Regions from separate parts of the Cellulomonas sp. ICMP 17802 genome, predicted to be linked through region 2. Evidence: predicted binding sites of a transcription regulator. Region 2 holds the regulator's gene; the other holds the start of a gene.
The links. The regulator HrcA, encoded in region 2, represses chaperone genes, less so after heat shock. The targets are predictions, from matches to a motif close to TTNGCACTCGNNNNNNNCGAGTGCNAA.
Positions count from the first base shown of each region.

Region 1: the regulator HrcA is predicted to act here: its motif matches at 2,355-2,381, upstream of AB5970_RS03540 (FmdB family zinc ribbon protein).

Region 1 covers NZ_JBGFQZ010000001.1:712,021-728,110, reverse strand. The annotation lists gene AB5970_RS03545 (penicillin acylase family protein) at 1-2,264, opposite strand, end outside; gene AB5970_RS03540 (FmdB family zinc ribbon protein) at 2,422-2,736, shown strand; gene AB5970_RS03535 (SAF domain-containing protein) at 2,888-3,568, shown strand; gene mscL (large conductance mechanosensitive channel protein MscL) at 3,696-4,175, shown strand; gene AB5970_RS03525 (dienelactone hydrolase family protein) at 4,242-4,820, opposite strand; gene AB5970_RS03520 (hypothetical protein) at 4,885-5,151, opposite strand; gene AB5970_RS03515 (hypothetical protein) at 5,196-9,602, opposite strand; gene AB5970_RS03510 (peptidoglycan-binding protein) at 9,948-11,075, shown strand; gene AB5970_RS03505 (helix-turn-helix domain-containing protein) at 11,360-12,670, opposite strand; gene AB5970_RS03500 (allene oxide cyclase barrel-like domain-containing protein) at 12,827-13,345, shown strand; gene AB5970_RS03495 (hypothetical protein) at 13,342-14,091, opposite strand; gene AB5970_RS03490 (MFS transporter) at 14,161-15,759, opposite strand; gene AB5970_RS03485 (TetR/AcrR family transcriptional regulator) at 15,776-16,090, shown strand, end outside.
Region 2 covers NZ_JBGFQZ010000041.1:18,629-24,508, forward strand. The annotation lists gene ybeY (rRNA maturation RNase YbeY) at 1-407, opposite strand, end outside; gene AB5970_RS18085 (PhoH family protein) at 415-1,413, opposite strand; gene AB5970_RS18090 (16S rRNA (uracil(1498)-N(3))-methyltransferase) at 1,519-2,277, opposite strand; gene dnaJ (molecular chaperone DnaJ) at 2,300-3,427, opposite strand; gene hrcA (heat-inducible transcriptional repressor HrcA) at 3,481-4,503, opposite strand; gene AB5970_RS18105 (DUF3097 domain-containing protein) at 4,653-5,510, shown strand; partial or broken gene AB5970_RS18110 (hypothetical protein) at 5,558-5,880, opposite strand, start outside.

The sequences.
Region 1 (16,090 bases), on a different contig from region 2:
CGGATCACGCCCGGGACGGAGTCGCCGCCCAGCACCGGGTGCTCGGGCGCGGCCGTGTGCAGCCGGCCCCAGCGCCAGTCGGCCGCGTCCCGGCCCAGCTGCGCGGTGAGCTGGCGGCGGGCCGCGATCATCGCGCGCGTCAGCACCTCGTCGCGGCCCTCGACCACGCCGGGCGTCGACTTGTCGTCCCACCACGGCGACGCGGGCTGGTCGAGCAGGCGGCGCACCACCTCGAGCCAGCGCGACCCGCCGTCCGGCCCGTACCCGTCGGGCAGGTCGTCGGCGAACGCCGACTTGAGCACGTCCACCCAGACGGCCGAGAAGTACGCCGCGGCGGCCGAGTCGGGCGACTGCACCCGGTCCCAGGTGCGCAGCAGCTGCTGGCCGTCGTCGTCGAACGTGTTGCCGATGTGCAGCGTGAGCAGCACCGGGACCAGGACGTCCGCGAACGGGCTGTGCTGGTCGAACTGGATCCGGTTCATGTCAGCCACGTCGACCTTGCCGGCCGCCGTGGTGCTGCTCAGCAGGTTGCGGATGCGCTGGGCCCGGTAGCCGTAGTCCCAGTCCGCGGTGAGGAACGGGCCCGTGCCGGCGGGGGTGACGGCCTGGTTCGCGGTGACGATGAACCCGTCGGCGGGGTCGAGCGTCCGGGGCATGTCCGCAGGGTCGACGTAGCCGGTCCACGCGTAGCGGCTGTCCCAGCCCGGTCGAGGCCACGTGCCGTTCGACGGGACCGGGCCGCCGGGCACGGTGGCGCGCAGCGGGATGCGCCCCGGCGCCTGGTAGCCGATGTGGCCGTCCGTCGTCGCGAAGACGATGTTCTGCGACGGCACGTCGAACAGCGCGGCCGCGGTCTGGATGTCGTCGGCGCCCTTGGCGACGTCCATCGCGAGGACCGCGTCCATGGTCCGGCCGGGCTGCAGGGCCGTCCAGGCGAGCGCGACCGCGAACCGACGGCCCGGGGCGTCCTCAGGCACGGGCGCGGTGCTGACGCCGGTGAGGTCGAGCACGTCGGACAGGATCGGCCCGTGCACGGACTCGCGGATGGTCAGCCGGACGTCGGCCGCCCCGTTCACGTGGATCACCTCGGTGCGCTGGGTGATCGGGGCCGTGCCCCCGTCCAGCTGCGTGGTGTCGCCGTCGACGCGCTCGAGGAAGAAGTCGGTGACGTCGGCCCCGAGGTTGGTCAGGCCCCAGGCCAGCTGGGCGTTGTGGCCGATGACGACCCCGGGCGTGCCGGCGAAGGCGAAGCCGGTGACGTCGTAGGGGCACGCGGCCGAGACGTCGGCGCAGCGCAGGCCGACCTGCTCCCAGATGCCCGGCGCGGAGATGCCGAGGTGCGGGTCGTTGGCGAGCAGCGGCTTGCCGGACGTCGTCAGGTCGCCCGAGACCACCCACGAGTTGGAGCCGACGCCCTCCCCGTCGCCCATCAGGTGCGGGACCGCCGCGAGCGCCGTGCTCGCCGACGCCATCGCCGCCTGCAGGTCCGCGTCGTCGAGGTGGAGCGGGGTCGTCGTCGCGGACGTCTGCGCGACCGTCGCCGGCTGGAGGTCCGCGGCCGAGAGGATCGGCTGGTTGAGGTCCTGCGGGTAGGCGGGGAACAGCTCGTCCACCCGGGCGATGTCGCGCACCGACGAGTACGCCGCGGCACGGGCCAGCTCGTCGTCGTAGTTGCCCCGCAGGTCCCAGGCCATCGCCTTGAGCCACGCCAGCGAGTCGACCGGGTCCCACGGCTCGGGCGCCCCCACGTGGACCTGGCGGCCCAGCACGGTGTACTCCACCGCGATCGCGCCGGGGTCGCGGCCGTCGAGGTAGGCGTTGACGCCGTCGGCGTAGGCCTGCAGGGCGGCCCGGGTGGACGACGACAGCAGCGGCCACTCCTGCTCGGCCACGCGCCGCCAGCCCAGGGTGCGGACCACCTTGTCGGCCTTGAGCGCGTCGGCGTTCTGGCCCACCAGCTCCGACAGCCGCCCCGCCGTCACGTACCGCCGGTAGTCCATCTCGAAGAACCGGTCCTGCGCGGCCACGTAGCCCTGGGCCCGGAACAGGTCCGCGCTGGTGGAGGCGGTGATCGTCGGGACGCCGCGGGCGTCGCGCGTGACCGTCACGTCGGCGTCGAGCCCCGCGATGCGCTGCTCCCCCGCGACCTCGGGCAGGGGGCGCCGCACCACGAGGAAGGCGGTGACCACCGACGCCACGAGCGCGACGACGAGCACCGCGGCGACGGTGATCAGGATGAGACGGACGAGGCGAGGACGAGACACGCTTCGGAGGGTACTTCGCCGTCCGGACCCAGGCCGTCCCACCGCCCCGGAACGGCGGGCGGAATGTCCCGAGCGGCCGAGCGGTTACGATTGGCACTCGGACCATACGAGTGCTAGACCATTCCGACCCGCTCGTCCAGCTGCCAGGAGACCTTCAGTGCCCACCTACGCCTACGCCTGCACGGCGTGCGGTCACGCCTTCGAGATCGTGCAGTCGTTCAGCGACGACTCGCTGAGCGTCTGCCCCGAGTGCGAGGGACGGCTGCGCAAGGTGTTCTCCTCCGTCGGTGTCGTGTTCAAGGGCTCCGGCTTCTACCGCAACGACGCCCGCGCCGGCGCGAAGTCCTCGTCGCTGAGCCCCGCGACCACCACTCCCGCCCCGGCGGCAGCCGCGTCGGCCGCGCCGTCGGCCTCCTCCACGCCGTCGACGTCCGCGAGCACTCCCGCGGCGAAGCCGGCAGCCGCGTCCTGATCGCCCCGGGCTGACCCCCGGCTCCCCGCCGCACCCCCGACTCCCCGGGTTGCGCGGTCCGAGCCGCCCCCAGCCCACCGCCGCGCCTCCGATCCCCCGGGTCGCGCGGCTACGAGCCACCGGCGGGCCGGACGCGCCTACGGTCGCCGCCATGCAGCCCCACCCGCTCGCCGGTCGACCGCCGCCGCTCGCCCCCCGCCGCCGGCCCCTGCCCCTCACGCTGCGGATCGTCCTGTGGCGGTCCCGCTTCGCGCTCGGCGCCGTGTGCCTCGGGGTCGCGGCCGCGTGCACGGTGCAGGCGCTGCGGCCCGCCGACCCGCCGACGTCCCTGGTGGTCGTCGCGGCGCGGGACGTCCCGGCGGGCACCGAGCTGACCAGCGCCGACGTGCGGGTGACGCGGTTCCCCGTCGCGGTCGCGCCCGACGGGTCGATCGCCGACCTCCGGGCGGTCGTCGGCGCCTCGGCCGCCGTCCCGCTCGCGGCCGGCCTCCCCGTGCTGCCCGGCCTGCTGGCCGACGACGAGGTCCGCGGCCCGCCCGGCACCGTCGTCGCGACCGTGCGGTTCGCCGACCCCGCCGTCGCCGGCCTGCTCTCCCCCGGCGTGCGGGTCGACGTGCTGGCGGCGACGCCGGAGGGCGGTCCGGGCAGCGTCGTCGCCACGCGCGCGCTCGTCCTGCCGGTCGCCCACCCGGACGCGTCCGGGGGGCCGCTCGGCGTGGGTGGGTCCGGCGACACCTCGGTCCCGGTGCTGCTCGCCGTCGCGCCTGCGGAGGCACCCGCCCTGGCGGGGGCGTCGGCCTCCGCCTTGCTGTCCGCAGTCGTCGTGCCATGATCGGGCGACCGGACCTGCTCCCTCGGTGACGTCGGCCGATCCGACCGTCCCGTTGGACGGGCTCGACAACGGACAGACTCACCCCCGGGCTGCGCACCGCAGACCACGGACGAAGGGATCCGCAGCCATGCTCCAGGGTTTCAAGGACTTCATCTCGCGCGGGAACGCGATCGAGCTCGCCGTCGGTGTGGTCATCGGCGCCGCGTTCGGCGCCGTCGTGAAGGCTCTCGTCGACGGGTTCATCGGGCCGCTGATCTCCGCGATCCTCGGCAAGACGGACCTGAGCGCGGTGTGGAGCTTCACCATCAACAACGCCACGTTCTCGTTCGGCCTGATCCTGCAGGCGCTGATCCTGTTCCTGTTCACGGCCGCGGCGGTGTACTTCTTCATCGTGGTGCCCATGAACGCCCTGGCCGCCCGCCGCAAGCGCGGCGAGGAGGTCGAGCCCCAGGCGCCCGCCGAGGACGTGCTCGTCCTGCAGGAGATCCGCGACCTGCTGGCCCGCAACCTCACGCCGGCGATCGTCAACGACGCGGGAACCGCCGCGCCCACGACCACCACGGCGACGACGCCCCCGCCCCCGCCGTCGATCCCGCCAGCCGTCTGACACCGACGGCCGCCGCGGCGGAGGGCTGACGCCTCCGCCGCGGCACGGTGCGCGTCGAGGGTCCGGCTACTTGACGGCCGCCAGGAACGCGAGCGCGCGCTCCGTGAGCAGCTGCGCCGCCGCCGGGTCGTACGAGGGCAGGCTGCTGTCGGCGAACAGGTGCTGGTCGCCCGGGTACACGAAGAGCTCCGCGTCCGGGCTCTCCTTCACCAGCGCGCGGGCGGCGTCGATGTCGCCCTCGCCGGCGAAGAACGGGTCGGCGTCCATGCCGTGGATCTGCACGGGGACGCCCGCGGGCCACGGCGTGCCGAACTCCGACGTGGGCACGCAGGACTGGAAGAACAGCGCTCCCTTGGCCCCCGGACGCGTCTGCGCGAGCATCTGCGCGGGCAGGACCCCGAGGGAGAAGCCGGCGTAGACCAGCCCCTCCGGCAGCTGGTCGACCGTGTGCTGCCCGCGGCCGAGCACGGTGTCGAACCCGACCTCGTCCGCGTAGGCGAGCCCGTCCTCGAGGCTGTCGAAGACGTGCCCGTCGTACAGGTCGGGCACGTGCACGGTGTGGCCGGCCGCACGCAGCGTCTCGGCGAACGCGAGCACGCCGGGCGTCAACCCCTGCGCGTGGTGGAACAGCAGGACCTCGGCCATCGAACTCTCCTTCACGTGGGCACCCGGGCGGCAGCGATCATCTCGCACCGGTCTGACACCGGCGCTACCAGTGCGGCGGCTTGTCCTGCGTCAGGCGGTCGTCGTTGGAGCCCGCCTCGCGGTCGCCCCACCCGAGGTCGGAGTCGTCCACGCTGCGCCGGGCGACCACCGGGTCGGGCGCCGGCACGACCGGCGACGCGGGCGCCGGCGGCTCGGCGGGCGCGGCGGGGTGAGTCGAGACCAGGTTCGCGTCGTCCCCGCCGACCGTCCCCGCGTGCCGGACGGCGCGGCGCGGCCGGCGCACGGCTGCGGGCTGCTCGGACGACGTCACGGCTCGATGATCCCACCCGCGGCCGACGGACCGCGACGCCGCGGTCAGCGCATCGCGCGCGTGATCGCGCTGCGGACCGCGGTGTCGATCCGGTACGAGCGGCGCGTGATGCCCAGCTCGTCGCGGAGCGCGGCGGCCAGCTGCTCGCGGGTGCGCTCCTGCTCGTCCGACTGCAGCCAGGCCACTAGCTCGTCCAGCTGGTCGTCGCTGTAGGCGCCGATCGGCAGGCCGCGCCGGACGTCGGGGCGCTGCCGCGTGGGCACCGCGAGGGCGAGCTGCAGGGCGCGGCTGGTCGGTCGCGCGTCGTGCTCGTCCGTGTGCTCCTCGACGACGTCCAGCGGAGCGGGCGCGGGCTCGTCGGCAGGGGCGACGTCCACGGGAGCGTCGTCGACGGGCTCCTCGAGCGCGGGCTTCTCGGGCGCGAGCTCCTCGGCCGCGGGCTCGTCGATCACGTCGACCGTCGACCAGGCGCCCGTCGCGGGCGCCGCGGGGGCGTCCGTCGGCGCCGGCAGCTCCTCGGTGTCGTCGGCCTCGTCGATCAGCCCCAGGTGCAGAGGGGCGGTGCGGGGCGGGGCGGGTGCGGGCACGCGCGCGTGCACCGCGCGGCGGATGCGGTCCACCTCGGCCTGCGGGTCGATGAACGCGGCCGCCGACCAGACGCGCACGACGCTCCACCCGACGCGCTCGAGGCGGTCGGCGGTGAGGCGGTCGCGGACGCGGACGCTGGGCTCGGCGGTGTACGACTCGTCGTCGGTGAGGACGGCGACCAGCATCTCGCCGGGCAGGTCCGGGTGGCCGACGACCAGCGGGATCCGGTCGCCGCCGGGGATGCCGTGGTCGGCCTCGACCAGCAGGCCGTGCTTCCAGAGCCGCTCGGCGAGGTCGAGCAGCAGGCGGTCGGGCTCGGTCGCGGCGGCGAGGGCCTCGTCGGCGGCGGCGGCCGCGGCCGCCAGCTCGCGCAGCAGCGGGTCGGAGGGCTCGGGCCTGACCAGGTCGGTGACGTCCTGGCCGGCGGCGCGGCGGGCCGCGAACGCCAGCAGGTCCGCCAGCAGCCGGGGGCCGGCGCCGCGCAGGCGCTCGGGGTCGAGGTCGTCGGACCCGAAGCAGGACACGACCGTGAGCCGGTGCCGCGTGGAGCCCAGGGCGTCCAGGAGCAGGGCGTCACCGCCGGGACCGGAGATCGGCCCGAAGGTGTGCAGCACGCGCCGGTGCGGGGTGCGGCCCAGCCCGAGCGACAGGATGATCGCCTCGCGGCGCAGCCCCGCCACGTTGGGCAGGTCGGTGACGACGAACGGGTCGACGCGGCCGGAGTCGAAGAACGCGGCCAGCGCGGGGTTGCCGCGCACCTCGGTCAGCACCGACTCGCGGACGGCCTCCGCGTGGGTCGCCGTCGCCGTGATCACCGCGAGCGACTCGTCGGGACGCAGGAGGGCGTGCGTGAGCACCAGCTCGACGACGTGCTCGACCTCCTCGCGCGTCGAGTCGACCGAGCCGGACTCGGCGTCGGGCATGCCGGTGCCGTCGACGAGGTCGAGGGCCACCAGCGGGAGGTGCTGGGGCAGGGGCGTCGGGCGCAGCACGCCGCCGTAGCCGTGCGCCGCGAGGAACGCGGTCAGGTAGGGGTCGCGGCGCGAGGAGTCGGCCCGCAGGGCGACCGACGGCAGCACGGCCGCCAGCTCGCGGACGGCGGTGCCAGAGGCGCACCTCGCGTCGCCGACGACGACCACCTGGCGGCCACGGGCGACCGCGGCGAGCGCGACCTCGACGGGCAGGTGGGCGGCCGAGTCGATGACGACGAGGTCGACCGTGCGGGTGGGCGGGAGCACCTGCGGCACCAGCATCGGGCTCGCGGCGATGACCGGCCGCAGACGGCGCGCCACGTCGGGGTGCCGCACGACCGTGTCGCGCAGCGACGTCAGCCGCTCCTCGACCAGGTCGGCGAACAGCGCCTCGGCCTGCTCGCGGTGCTGGCGCAGCGCGTGCGAGACGTGCCCGACGACGGCGCCGAGCACCGGGCCGGACAGGCTGGCCACGTGCGCGCGGTCGAGCGCCGCGTACTGGGCCGACAGCGCGCCCAGGGCGGCGCCGTCGTACCCGGCCAGCGCCGGGTCCTCGCCGAGGATCTGCTCGATGACCGTGCTCCACCAGGCCAGGTCCAGCTCGGCCGCGGCGAGCGCGGGGTCGATCCGGCGGGTGGCCAGGTCGTCGACCAGCGGGCCCAGGCCCGCCGACCGCAGCCGGTGCAGCAGGCCCGTGCGGTCGGGCAGGTCGGCGAGCGCGTCGGTGTCCGAGCGCAGGCGGGCCAGCCGCTCCGTCAGCGCCGCGAACGGCAGGCTGGACAACCCGGCGCCGCCGGGGGTGGTCGCCAGCACCTCGTCGAGCGCGTCGAGGTCCGCGCGCACCGCGGCGAACTCCTCCTCGACGTGCTCGAGGCCGTCGGGCAGCCGGGGCCATCCGCCGGAGGGGCAGTGCGCCTGCCAGGTCTCGCGCTGCGCCTGCACCTCGAGCAGCGCCGAGTGCAGGTCCGCGACCGGCCGGCCCGGCCGCAGCATGTCCTTCGACTGCTTGCTCAGCCGACGCCGCAGCCAGTAGCCCATCTCCAGGCCGCGCTCGGCGCGCCACTCCTTGGTGGCCGTGGCGGCCACCAGGTCGGCGGCAGTCCGCTCGAAGACGATCGGCTGGAAGACGTCGAGCGCGGCGCGGACGCCGTCGAGCATGGTGAGCTGCTCGGCCCACGCGACGGCCGACGTCGCCTGGGTCAGCCCGGTCTCGGCGGCCACCTGTCCGGTGCGCTCGACCAGGGCCGGGAGCGTGGAGTCGAGCAGGCGCGCGAGGCGGCGGACCACGTTGTCGGCGTCGGCGCGCGTGCGCAGGTCGGCGCCGTACCAGGGGGTGTCGACCGGCCGGACGCGGAACGCCCCGAGCTCGCCGGCGCGGACCAGATCCGCGGTGAGGTCGGCCCGGCGGGGAGCGTCGAGCACCCGGGCGACGTCCGGCGTCAGGCGCACGGTCGTCTTCGGCGTCGGCCGCGCGGACGTCAGGCGGGCCAGCTGCTGCAGGGCGTCGTACGCGGACACGCCCCACGGCGCGCGCTCGGCGTGCAGGGCGTCCACGTAGGACCGCAGCCGCTCACGGGTGGCGACGAGCTCGCCGCGCAGCGCCACGACGCCGTGCGTGTCGACCGCGGGCGCCTCCAGCGTCATCGCGCCCAGCAGGCGTCGCGAGATGGCCGTCCGCCAACCGGCGTCGGGGGCCACGTCGAGCAGCAGGTCGCCCAGACCGAGCGCGGCGAGGCGGTCCGCGAGCGCCGTGGCCGCGCGCCGGTGGCCCGGCACGTAGAGCACGGTGCGGCCCGTGGCGGCGGCGTCGGCGACCAGCGCGGCGAGCGTGCCGGTGACGTCGGCCCCGGCCGGGGCGTCGACGAAGAGGTGGGTGCCGGTGGCCACCATGTCGAGCACGTGCTGCTGCGCCGGGTCGAGGTCGCCGACGCCGCGCTCGAGGCCCGGGTCCCGGTCGCCGCGCACCGGCGGTGGCAGCTGCCGACGCAGGCGGGCGCGGGACTCGTCGACCCCCGCGAGCGCGGACACCACCTCGTGGCGCTCGAGCGTGCCGGAGAGGTTGTCCAGGTCGTCGACCAGGATCTGGCCGGGGTGCACAAAGGTGCCGACGACGACGCGCTCGCTCATCGAGAAGTCGTCGAGCACGGCCTCCCCCAGCGACGTGAGCCGCTGCAGCGCCCCGCGCGGGTCGAAACCGTCGGTGGTGAACGTGCCGCGAGCGACCGCGCCGGGGTCGAGCAGCGCGCCGCGCGAGCGCAGGGCCCGCGCGAGCACGGGGTTGACCTCCAGCGACGGCTCGAGCGCGAGCTCGTAGTCGCTCTCGCCCGAGCCGCGGGCCCTCAGCGTCACGGGCCGCAGCAGCACGGGCGCACGCACGGTGCGCGGGGCGGCCTCGGCCTGCTGCTCGCCCTCCGGGGTGCGCTGGCGCGTCACCGACGCCAGCGCGGCGACGTCGTCGCTCGCCACGTCGGGGGTGGTGCGCTCGGTCCAGGTGGCGACGCCGATGGCCAGGGACGTCGGCGCGATGCCGTACCGCTGCGCGTAGACGGCGGCGCGGGCGCTCACGGCCCGCGCGCGGCGACGGGCGGTCGACAGCGCGGCGCCCTCGCGGATGAGGTTGGACAGCCGGGTCTCGCGGCCCGCGAACAGCTGCGAGATGCCCGAGGGGTGCGCGGCGGAGAGGTCGAGCGCGGCCTCGCCGAGCAGCTCGACGTCGACCAGCGTGGACCCACCTGCGGCCTCGACGAGGGACGCGCGCCAGGTGGCGACGGCGCTCTCCAGGACCTCGGCGGGCGTCGGGGGCTCGACGAGCACCGGGCGGTCGGTGGGGTCTGCGCCGGTCTCAGGAGCCTGGTCGGGTCCCGGGCCGGTGGTGCGCACGGGGACGGTCACCCTGGGAACGCTAACCGCGCTGCCGCATGATCCCGGGCATGGCGCGCCGGAGCGCGGCAACCCCGCAGACACGAAGAGCGGGGCGGGTCAGGGGACCCGTCCCGCTCTCCGGACGTAGAAACGGTGCGCACCGCGCAGGGGGCAGGCGATGCGCACCGTCAAGACGAGTGTGCGGCACGAATGTGGTGCTGGTCAAACGTCCAGGCCGCCCGTCCGGGTGAATCCCGCGGGTGGAATCGCGCACCCCGGAAACTTCTGCATCGACGTGACAAACGTGCTGTATCCCTTGACGATCATGCGGCTCCTGGAGGATGACGGACCTATCCAGGACACAGGAGTCGAGCGATGGACGAGACCGTATCTCCGGACCGCACGCCGGCCGTCACCTCCCTGCAGGCCACAGGCCCGCTGAGCGTCGCACCGGCGGACGACATGCCCCCCGGCGTGCTGATCGAGAACGACACGATCCCGGTCGAGACGTACTCCGCGGACCCCGACCCGGTGGTCGACTGGCTCGACCCGACGGGCACCGGCCAGACCCGCGACCCCATCGCGCCGCCGCCCCCGCCGGGACCGCCCGGCCCGGGGTACCAGTACGACTACGTCTCGCCCGCCCACACCGCGCTGGGCATCGCCCGCGCCGAGCTGGGGACCATCGGCGGCTCCAAGTACCGGCAGTACTGGAGCGCCCCCGCCAACGCCGCGTGGTGCGGCTACTTCGCGTGCTGGGTGCTGCGCAAGGCCGGCATCGCCGACGGGCCTGCCACCGGCTGGACCCCGAACATCGTCCAGTGGGGCAAGGACCGGGGGAAGTGGAAGACGTCGGGCGCCCACCCGGGCGACCTCATCCTCTTCATGTGGCCCACCGTCTCCTCGAGCGGCCGCGGCACCCCGCCCGTCTGCCACGTCGGGATCGTCGAGGCCGTGCACGCCGACGGCACGCTCACCACGATCGAGGGCAACACGTCCGCCAAGGTGAACGGCTCCCAGTACAACGGCAACGTGTGCGCCCGGAAGGTGCGCAAGGCGAACGTGGTGGGCTTCGTGACGATCTTCGAGGGCGGCGACACCCAGCAGACCGCCGACCCCGCGCGGCAGGAGGTGCAGACGATCCTGCACCGCCTCGGCTTCTACACCGGACCGGTCGACGGCATCACCGACCCGACCGCGGCCGTCAAGGCGTTCCAGCTGGCCGCCGGCCTGGTCCAGGACGGCATCCTCGGACCCCTGAGCCGCGCCGCGGCCGCCTTGGTCCCGGCGTTCCCGGGGTCGACGGAGAAGGGCCGGTCGGGTGCCGTGACCAGGGCCTACCAGCAGCGGCTGCACGACCGTGGCGCCGTCATCGACGTCGACGGCGTCCACGGCCCGCAGACGTCCGCCGTGCTGAAGACGTTCCAGCAGGCGAACGGCCTGGAGGTCGACGGGATCGGCGGACCGCAGACATGGACCGCCCTCTACACGCGGGGAGTCTGAGCGCAGCGCCCCCTTGTCGCCGCACCGGGGGGCGGGTGCGGCGACACGACGCTCGGCCTGCTCAGATCTTGCAGCAGGGGCTGGCGAGCACCTGGGAGTCGGCGGCTGACGCGGTCGCGCCGGCGAGCACGGCGGCGAGGGCGAGGACGAGGGCGATGCTGAGCTTCTTCATGAGGGGACCTTCCCGAGGGTGCGCCGGACTCTCCGGTACACCCCGCATGGTCCCCAGACGAGTGTCTTGGGCGCAATGACGCGCTCGACACCGCGGTAGACAGCACGACCCCTCAGCGCCTCGGCGGGAGCGGCACCGCCCCTCGGATGCCCGCCGCGGCGAGCGCGCGACCGTAGGCCTCGACGACGCGCTCGTCCGCGTCCCCGGCCACCCGCAGGCGGTCGCCGATGCGCCGCCAGAGCGTCGCGGCCGACCGGCCCGACGCGATCATGTCCAGCAGCTCGGCGGCCGACCGGTACTCCTTGACGGCCTCCGTGCGGGCGCTCTGCGCGAGCAGCGCGTCGCCCAGCGCCTCGTGCGCCGCCGCCGCGTCACGCCGCACGCCGTCCCGCAGCAGCTCGACGGCGGCGGCCGCGTGGCGTTGGGCCGCCCCGGGCTCGTCGAGCAGCAGCCACGCGCGCGACCGCACCGACTCGACACGGGCCAGCTCGATCTGCGACTCGCCGATCTCCAGGGCGGTCTGCGCGGCGTCCAGCTCCGCCAGCGCCTCGGTGGGCCGCGGCGGGTCGACGGTGACCAGCAGGAACGCGCGGTCGAGACGCAGCCGGGGCAGGTCGCGGTCGATCTCGTCGGCGCCCGCGAGCGCCATGGCCGCCTCGAGGTGGACCAGCGCGGCGTCCGGGTCGGCCAGGGCGTCGTCGACGAAGGCGAGGTTCCAGTGCACCGACGAGACGGCCCGCGCCGAGCCGTGCTCGCGGGTGTGCGCGAGCAGCTGCCGCCCCCGGAAGCGCGCGTACGTGGTGTCGCCGCGCGCGACGTAGGCCCAGATGATGGTCGACTCGAGCCGCACGACCTCGTCGGAACCCGCCACCGACGCCGGGAGCAGCGCCAGCAGCTCCTCGCCGCGGGTCACGGCGCGCTGCAGGTCCCCCACCTCGGTCAGCGCCATGACGATCCGCATCGCGGCGTAGGCGGCCTGCGTGTATCGCCGGCCCTCGATCAGCCGCGCGCAGACCCCCTCGAGCACGTCGACCGACCCCTCGAGGTCGCCGGCCACGTCGAGCGCCTCCGCGTGCGCGAGCCCCACCCGGGCCGCGGCGTCGACGTCGAGCCCCGACACGTCGGCGCCCGCGAGCACCTCGGCCGCGTCCTTGGCCGACCCCATGCGCGACAGGCGGCGGGCCTCGACGATGGCGCTCTCCGCCGAGCGGTACTCGGGGGCGCGCTCGCCGTCGACCAGGTACGCCACCGGGACGCCCAGGACGTCGGCCACCCGGGCCAGGGAGTCGGGGCCCAGCGTGCGGGTCCCCCGCTCGACGTGGGAGATGTAGGTCGGGTGCACGCCGGCCGCTCGCGCGAGCTCGCCCTGGCTGAGCCCGGCCTTCTCCCGGGCGTCGCGGACTCGTCGGCTCAGCGGTTGCACGGTCTCACGATAGGTACGGGCGGCGCGCTCCGATAGGTGGCGGCCGCCGGGCGCGCCGCCGCCGGGCGCCCTTGACGGCACCGACGCGGGCGCGGAACGTCGAGTCGGGCCGCGGTCCTGCGGTCGGTCGTTCCCTCCCAGGAGTCAGGAATCGCCATGCACAGGTCACTCACCGCCGCCGTCGTCGCCGGCCTCGGCGTCCTCACGCTCACCGGCGCGTCGCTCGCCGGCGACTCGGCGAACCGACAGCCCGCCCCCGGCCGCACCCTGACGTTCGACGTCCGGTTCTCCGACTTCTTCCTGCTCGACTTCGGGCCCACGGGGGTCCGCGAGGTCACGTCGTTCCAGGACCCCGAGCTCAGCCCGAGCCGGGGCGACCAGATCGTCTTCGAGGACACCCTGCTGCGCCACGGCACCGAGGTCGGCGCCGGCGGCGGCACGTGCACGGTGACCACCGTCGTGGCCGCGGACCCGCCGATCCTGCTCAGCTGCCAGGTCACCTACCAGCTGCCCGACGGGCAGGTGGCCGCCCAGGGCCGGGCGTCGAACGCGCCGGTCAAGACGCTGGCGATCGTCGGCGGCACCGGGCGCTACGTCGGTGCGGGCGGCGAGCTGACGCTCACCGAGAACGGCGACGGCACGGGCACGCTCGTGCTGGCGCTCGACCGCCGCTAGCCGACGCCTGGGCCCTCGTCGGGGATCCACTGCCAGGTGGCCAGCACCCGGTCGAGCGCCTCGACGGCCCGGGCGTGCCAGGCGTACGAGAGGACGCCGACGACGAACGCCCAGCCGTCGTGGTCGACGTGCGTGTCGGTCAGGACGGCGGCCCCGCCGTAGGTGCAGGTGGTCCGCCAGGCGACGCCGAGCGCGCAGTCGACCCGGTCCACCGGCCCGATCGCGGCCTGCGGTGCCACGTAGCCCTCCCGCACCCGGTGGACGCGCTCGGCGGCGGGCCTGATCTCCTCGCCGCCCGACAGCCGGCCCACCCGGCCCAGGCACACGACGAGGAGGTGGGTCCGCTCGGCGATCAGGACGCGCGCGTCCTGGCGTGACCCGTCGACCCCGAGGTCGGAGAACCCGACGTCGGGGCCCGGCGCGCGGAACGACTCGCCCGGTCGGCCGTCGCCCAGGGGCGCGACGACGATCCGGTGGGTCAGGGCGGAGGGATCGGCCGGCGCCGGCGCCGGCCGGGCGAACAGCGAGATCGACCGCGCCGCGGCGCGGAGCTGGTCGGCGCTCTCCGGGTGGGCCCGGGCGACCTTGCGGATCATCCGCTCCCGCCACCACACCAGCCGCAGCCAGACCAGGGCGAGGACCAGGGCCGCCCAGACCCCCACCGTGACCAGGAGGTCGAGCAGCGGCGGGACCGGGTCGGTGAGGACGGTGCCCGGTGGCAGGTCCAGCGCGAGGGTGACGATCACCCGGGGGTTATCGGCGCGCGACGCCGCTCGGTTGACCGGGGACGAGGGCCGCGGTCAACCGAGCGGACGTCAGTGCGCGAGGACCGGTGCCTCGTCGTGCACGGCGGGGGCGGCCAGCGCGAGCCGTGCCGCCCGGTCCGCGCGGGTGCGGAACAGCGTCGCGGTGAGCACCGCGCCGAGCAGGAAGATCCCCGCGGCCCAGGTGTAGGCGACCGAGAAGCTCTCCAGCGCGGCGTTGGCGAGCACCTGCGGGGTGGCCGGGGCGTGGTCGGCGACGTACGCGGTCGCGGCCGTGGCGGCGAGCGTGTTCAGCACGGCCGTGCCGATGGCCCCGCCCACCTGCTGGCTGGTGGAGACCATGGCCGACGCGGCGCCGGCCTGCCGCGGCGCGATGCCGAGCGTGGCGATCTGGAACGACGCCGGCATGATCGAGCCCATCGCCATGCCCATGACGACCAGGCCCACCAGCACTCGCGGGTAGCCACTGTCGATCTGGAGCGTGGTGAACCACAGCATCGCGCTCGCGCCCAGCAGCATGCCGGTGGGCACCAGCAGCTTCGGGCCGAACCGCGGGACCAGGATGTTCGACTGGACCTGCGCCGTGATGATGATGAACACCACCATCGGCAGGAACGCGGTGCCGGTCTGCATCGGGGTGTACCCCAGCGAGAGCTGCAGGTAGTAGGTCAGGAACAGGAACACCCCGAACATCCCGGAGCCGGCGACGAGGATGGCGAGGAAGCCCGCCCCGCGGTCGCGGTCCTGGACGATCGACAGCGGCAGCAGCGGGTGCTCCGCGGTGCGCTGCCGCAGGACGAACGAGACCAGCAGCACCACGCTGGCGGCGAGCGAGCCCCAGACCGCCGGCGCGTCCCACCCCTGGGGCTCGGCCTGCGAGAAGCCGAACACGAGGGCGAAGAGGCCGGTCGAGGCCAGGATCACGCCGGGCACGTCGACGCGGGTGTCGTGCTTGGTGTCGATGCGGGACAGCAGCACGGAGCCGGCGACGAACGCGACGACGGCGATGACCACGTTGACGTAGAGGTTCCAGCGCCAGTTGAAGTTCTCGGTGAGGTAGCCGCCGAGCAGCAGGCCGATGGCCCCGCCCATGCCGGCGATGGCGCCGAAGACGCCGAAGGCGCGGGCGCGCTCCTTGGGGACGGTGAACGTGGTGGTCAGCACGGAGAGCGCCGCGGGCGCGAGGACGGCGGCGAACACGCCCTGCAGGGCGCGGGCCCCGACCAGCAGCTCGAAGCTCTGCGCGGCGCCGCCGAGGGCGGAGGCGACGGCGAAGCCCACGAGGCCGATGAGGAACATGCGGCGACGGCCGAACATGTCCGAGAGGCGGCCGCCGAGCAGCAGCAGGCTGCCGAAGGCGAGCGCATAGGCGGTGACCACCCACTGGCGGTCGTTGTCGCTGAACCCGAGGTCCGCCTGGGCGGAGGGCAGCGCGATGTTCACGATGGTCGCGTCGAGCACGACCATCAGCTGGGCGAGCGCGACCGTGGCCAGGACGAGCCAGCGGTGCCGGCTCTCCGGTGCGGTCGTGAGGGGTGACGACATGGCGGTGCTCCTGAGGACGTCGTGGTCGGTGGAGCGACTGTAATACGGAACTGGTGAGTTCCGGAACCCCCCAGTATCGATTAGTGCGGCTAGAGTGGGCGGCACGACGAAAGGGCGACGAATGAGCGTGGACGACCTCACCGGGACGACGACGACCCGGAAAGCCGGACGCCGCCGCGACGTCTCGAAGGACGACGCGATCCTCCTGGCCGCCCGCGAGCTGCTGGCCGAGCGCGGCTTCGACGGCATGACGATGGACGCCGTCGCCGACCGCGCGGGAGCCGGCAAGGCCACCGTCTACCGCCGCTGGTCGTCCAAGGTGCAGCTCACGGTCGACGCCGTCGTCTGCGCACGCGGCGTGGCGCAGACCGTCGACGACATCCCCGACACCGGCTCGCTGCGCTCCGACCTGCTCGCGATCCGCTACGGCCGGCCG
Region 2 (5,880 bases):
AACATCTCCTTCTCCTCCTCCGGCTCCGCGTGGTCGTAGCCGAGCAGGTGCAGGATCCCGTGGGTGGTCAGGAGCAGCAGCTCCTCCGCCGTCGAGTGACCCGCGGTGCGCGCCTGCTGCGCGGCGACCTCGGGGCAGAGCACGACGTCGCCCAGCAGGCCGGCCGGGGTCGGGTCGCCCTCTCGTCCGGGGCGCAGCTCGTCCATCGGGAAGGACAGCACGTCGGTGGGGCCGGGCTCGTCCATCCACTTCACGTGCAGGTCGGTCATCACGTCGGTGCCGACGAGCAGGATCGACACGTCCGTCTGCGGGTGCACGTGCATCTCGTCGAGCACGTAGCGCGCCAGGGCGGCGAACTCCGCCTCGTCGACGTCGTACCCGGACTCGTTGTTGACCTCGACGCTCATGGCCGCCTCAGCTCCTGTCCCAGCGCGCGTACGCGTCGATGATGTCGCTGACCAGGCGGTGCCGGACCACGTCCGACGACGTCAGGCGGCAGAAGGCGACGTCCTCGACGCCCGCGAGGATCTGCTCGACCACGCGCAGCCCGGACGTCTGCGACGAGGGCAGGTCGACCTGCGTGATGTCGCCCGTCACCACGACCTTGGAGCCGAAGCCCAGCCGGGTGAGGAACATCTTCATCTGCTCGACGGAGGTGTTCTGCGCCTCGTCGAGGATGATGAACGCGTCGTTCAGCGTGCGGCCGCGCATGTAGGCCAGCGGGGCCACCTCGATGGTCCCCGCCTCCATGAGCCGCGGGATGGACTCGGCGTCGACCATGTCGTGCAGCGCGTCGTACAGCGGCCGCAGGTAGGGGTCGATCTTGTCCGAGAGGTTGCCGGGCAGGAAGCCGAGCCGCTCGCCCGCCTCGACCGCGGGCCGCGTGAGCACGATCCGGTGCACCTTGCGGTCCTGCAGCGCCTGCACGGCCTTGGCCATCGCGAGATACGTCTTGCCGGTGCCCGCGGGCCCGATGCCGAACGTCACGGTGTGCCGGTCGATCGCGTCGACGTAGTCCTTCTGGCCGGACGTCTTGGCGCGGATGGTGCGGCCGCGGCCGGTGAGGATGTTGAACGACAGCACGGCCGCCGGCCGGGCGGTCGACGCGGCGGTGAGCATGGCGACGGACCGGGTGACGACGTCGGGGGTCAGCGGCGTGCCGCCCGCCGCCATCTCGACCAGCTCGTCGACCAGCCGGGACACCAGAGCCACGTCGCCGACAGGGCCGGCGAGCGTGACCTCGTTGCCGCGGACGTGGATGTCGACCGTGGTGAACCCGGACTCGATGGTGCGGAGCACCTCGTCCCGCAGGCCGAGGAGCTCGACCATGGAGACCTCGGAGGGGACGCTGATCCTGTGCTCGACGCGCGCGGGCGTGCCAGAGGAGCGCGGTGCGGATGTGGACTCGGCCATGTGCTCGGCGTGCGCCGTGCGCTCCTTTGCTCAGATGCCGTCAGGTGCGGGCGTGCGGGACGGACACCGACAGTCTACGAGGCGGTGCCCACACCAATCCCCGCGTCAGCCCCAGCGTCCCAGCCGCTGGGCCAGCAGGGCCAGGGCCACGGGGCCCGCGGTCGACGTCCGCAGCACGTGCGGCCCGAGGCGGACGGCGCGCGCCCCCGCCTCGACCAGCCGGGCGAGCTCGGCGTCGCCGATCCCGCCCTCGGGTCCGACCACCACCAGGCACTCCCCCACGTCGGGCAGGCCCACGGCCGCGATGGCCTCGGTCGCGTCCTCGTGCAGCACGAGCGCGGCGCCGCCGGCCGCCACGACATCCCGGACGCGCTCGACCAGGCCGCGGCCGTCGAGGGCGACACCGACGTCGGGCACGTGCGCCCGCCGCGACTGCTTGGCGGCCGCCCGGACCGTGCCGAGCCAGCGCGCCCGGCTCTTGGCGGCCCGGTCACCGCGCCACACGACGATCGACCGCTCTGCCTGCCACGGCACCACCGCGTCGACGCCGACCTCCGTGGCCGCCTCGATCGCCATCTCGTCCCGGTCGCCCTTGGCCAGCGCCTGCACGAGCACCAGCGCGACCTGGGGTCGCGGCTCGACCACCCTGCGCTGCACCTGGACGAGCACGCCGTCGGCGGTCACGGCTCCGACGACGCCGACCAGGCGCACCCCGGCGCCGTCGACCACGTCCACGCGCTCGCCCGGTCCGCGGCGCTGCACGACGCCGGCGTGCCGACCCTCGGTCCCTCCGAGCAGGTACGTGCCGCCGTCGGCCACCGCGTCGAGCGAGCCGGGGTCGGCGAGGAAGACGGGCGCGCTCATGACGCGGCCGGCGCCGGCATGCTCAGCGGCCCGAGAGCTTGTCGCGCAGCTTGGCGAACACGCCCGTGTTCGACGCGGCGAGCCGCGCCTCCGGACGCTCCTCGCCCCGCAGCGTGGCCAGCCGCCGCAGCAGCTCGGCCTGCTCCTCGTCCATCGCCGTCGGCACGTGCACCTCGACGTGGACGTGCAGGTCGCCGCGGCCGGTGCCGTGCAGGTGGCCGACGCCGAGGCCCTTGAGGGTCACCACCTGGGCCGGCTGGGTGCCCGGTCGCAGGTCGACCTCCTGGGCGCCGTCGAGGGTGTCGAGCGTGAGCACCGTGCCCAGCGCCGCCGCCGTCATGGGGACCTCGAGCGTCGCGTGCAGGTCGTCGCCGCGCCGCACGAACGTGTCGTGCTTGCGCTCGCGCACCTCGAGGTAGACGTCGCCCGCTGGGCCGCCGGCCGGGCCGACCTCGCCCTGCCCCGTCAGCTTGATCCGGGTGCCCGTGTCGACCCCCGCGGGGACGTCGACGCTGAGCGTGCGGCGGGACCGGACCCGACCCTCGCCGGAGCACTCCGTGCAGGGCTCGGGGATGACGGTGCCGAACCCGTGGCACGCGGCGCAGGGCTGCGTGGTCATGACCTGGCCGAGGAACGACCGCGCGACCCGCTGGACCGAGCCGCGTCCCCCGCAGACCTCGCAGGTGCGCGGCGACGTCCCCGGCCGGCAGCACGAGCCGCTGCAGGTCGGGCAGAGCACCGCGGTGTCGACCAGCACGTCCTTGTGGACGCCGAAGGTGACGTCCGCCAGGTCGAGGTCGAGCCGGACGAGCGCGTCCTGCCCGCGCCGGGCGCGCGGGATCGGCCCGCGCTGCTGCGCGGCACCGGTCGCCGCTCCGAAGAACGTCTCGAAGATGTCCTGGAAGCCGAAGCCGCCGCCCATCCCCCCGCCGGGCGAGGACGGGTCGCCGCCGAGGTCGTACGCCCGGCGCTTCTCGGGGTTGCCGAGCACGTCGTACGCCCGCGACACGTCCTTGAACGTGTCCTCGGAACCACCGTCCGCGCCGGCGACGTCGGGGTGGTGCTCGCGCGCGAGCTTGCGGTACGCCTTCTTGATCTGCTCGGGGCTGGCGTCACGCGGGACGCCGAGGACCTCGTAGTAGTCGGTCACGGGAGGGGGTGCTCACTTCCAGCTGTCGTTGACAGGGTCACTGGTTGACAGGGTCATTGCGCGAGGATGCGCGTCAGGTAGCGGGCGACCGCGCGGACCGCCGACATGGTGCCGGGGTAGTCCATCCGCAGCGGGCCGATGGAGCCCAGGCGGGCCACGGACCCCCCGCCCTCGTCGCCGTAGCCGGTGGTCACGAAGCTGGTCTCGAACAGCCCGTCGTGCTGGTTCTCGCGGCCGATGCGCACGGCCACCGTGGCCGAGTCCTCCGCCATCTCCGAGAACAGGCGCAGCAGCACCACCTGCTCCTCGAGCGCCTCGAGGACCGCGCCGATCGACCGCACGTCCGTGCCGCCGGCGCGCGCGAGGTTGGCGGTGCCGGCGAGCACGACGCGTTCCTCGCTCTCCTGCGCCAGCGTCTCCTCGACGACGTCGACGACCGCCGCCACGAGCGCCTGGTCCCCAGGGGCGAAGGCGGCGGAGAGCTCGCCCAGCGCCACCGGCAGCTCGGAGAGCCGGCGCCCGGCCGCGCTGACGTTGAGGCGGGACCGCAGGCGCGCGACGACCGCCGGGTCGACGTCCGCGCCGAGCTCGAGCGTGCGCTGCTCGACCCGGCCGGTGTCGGTGATGAGGACCACGAGCAGGTGCCGCGCCCCGACCGGGACCAGCTCGACGTGCCGCAGCGCCGACCGGCGCAGCGACGGGTACTGCACGACGGCGACCTGCTGCGTCAGCTGCGCGATGAGGCGCACGGCGCGGTCGACCACGTCGTCCAGGTCCTGCGCGCTCTCGAGGAACGCGCCGATGGCCCGACGTTCGGGGCTGGACAGCGGCTTGACGGTCGAGAGCTGGTCGACGAACAGCCGGTAGCCCTTGTCCGTCGGCACGCGACCGGCCGACGTGTGCGGCTGGGCGATGTAGCCGCCCTCCTCGAGCGCGGCCATGTCGTTGCGGATGGTCGCGGGCGAGACGCCGAGCGCGTGCCGCTCGACCAGCGCGCGCGAGCCCACGGGCTCCTTGGTGGCGACGTAGTCCTCGACGATCGCGCGCAGCACGTCCAGCCGCCGGTCCTCGCTCATGTCGCCTCCTCCGTCGTCGGGTGGTCCTGCCCCGCCCAGCCCCGGCCGGGGTAGCACTCCCCGCGCGGGAGTGCCAATGCTACGCCGCGGAGCCGACACCCACGGGGCGGCTGCCCGGCGCGGGCCGCGCACCCCTCTACGCTGCCCGGGTGAACGACGACCGCTACGGCTCGGACGTGCTCGGGGGCTCCGGCTCGACGCACCACCGACCCGCCCGCACCAGCCGCCCGCAGCCCGCCGAGACCGGCCTGGTGGTCGAGGAGGTCACCACGGGGTGGGTCGGCGCGGTCGTCCGCGTCGAGAAGTCCGGCGGCCAGCACGTGGTCGTCCTCGAGGACCGCCGCGGCCGCACCCGCACCTTCCCGCTGGGCCGGGGCTTCTGGCTCGACGGCGAGCCCGTCGCCCTCACGGCGCCCGTCCGCGCCCCGGCGCCCGCACGACCGACCCGCACGGCCTCGGGCTCCGTCGCGGTGCACGACGCCCGCGCCCGCGTGGCGCGCGGCAGCCGGATCTGGGTCGAGGGCAAGCACGACGCCGAGCTGGTGGAGAAGGTCTGGGGCGACGACCTGCGGCTCGAGGGCGTCGTGGTCGAGCTGCTGGACGGCGTCGACAACCTGGCCGACGCCCTCCGTGACTTCGGTCCCGGGCCCGACCGCCGCGTCGGGGTGCTCGTGGACCACCTGGTCACCGGCTCGAAGGAGAGCCGGATCGCCGCGGACGCCGTGCGCGGGCACCCCGCCGGCTCTGTCCTCGTGCTCGGGCACCCCTACGTCGACGTGTGGCAGGCCGTCCGGCCGGAGCGCGTCGGCCTGTCGGCGTGGCCCGTCATCGAGCGCGGCACCGAGTGGAAGCACGGCATCCTGCGCGAGCTCGGCTGGCCCGCCGACGAGCAGGCCGACGTCGCGCGCGCGTGGCAGCGGATCCTGCGCTCGGTGCGCAGCTACGCCGATCTCGAGCCCAGCCTGCTGGGCCGCGTCGAGGAGCTCATCGACTTCGTCACGACGTGACCGTGCCCGGCCGGGGACATCCCCGGCCGGGCACGGCACGCGCGTGCTCAGGCCGCGATCGGGTCGCCGAGCAGCCGCTTGAACAGGAACGCCGTCGCCAGCAGGACGACGGGCACCGCGACGAGCAGGCCCACGCCGCAGAGGATCGCGCCCGCGATGACGACCACGATCGCGAGCAGGTAGAACAGGATCGTCGTCGACAGGTTCGCCGTGACCAGCTGGTAGCTGGCCTTGATGGCGTCCACCGGCTCGAGGTGCTTGTCGATGACGAACCAGAAGGTGAACAGCAGCAGGAAGTTCACCACCAGCGCCGCCAGCCCGCCGAAGAACGGGACGGCGTTCAGCACCGCGTTGACCAGCGCGAGGATCA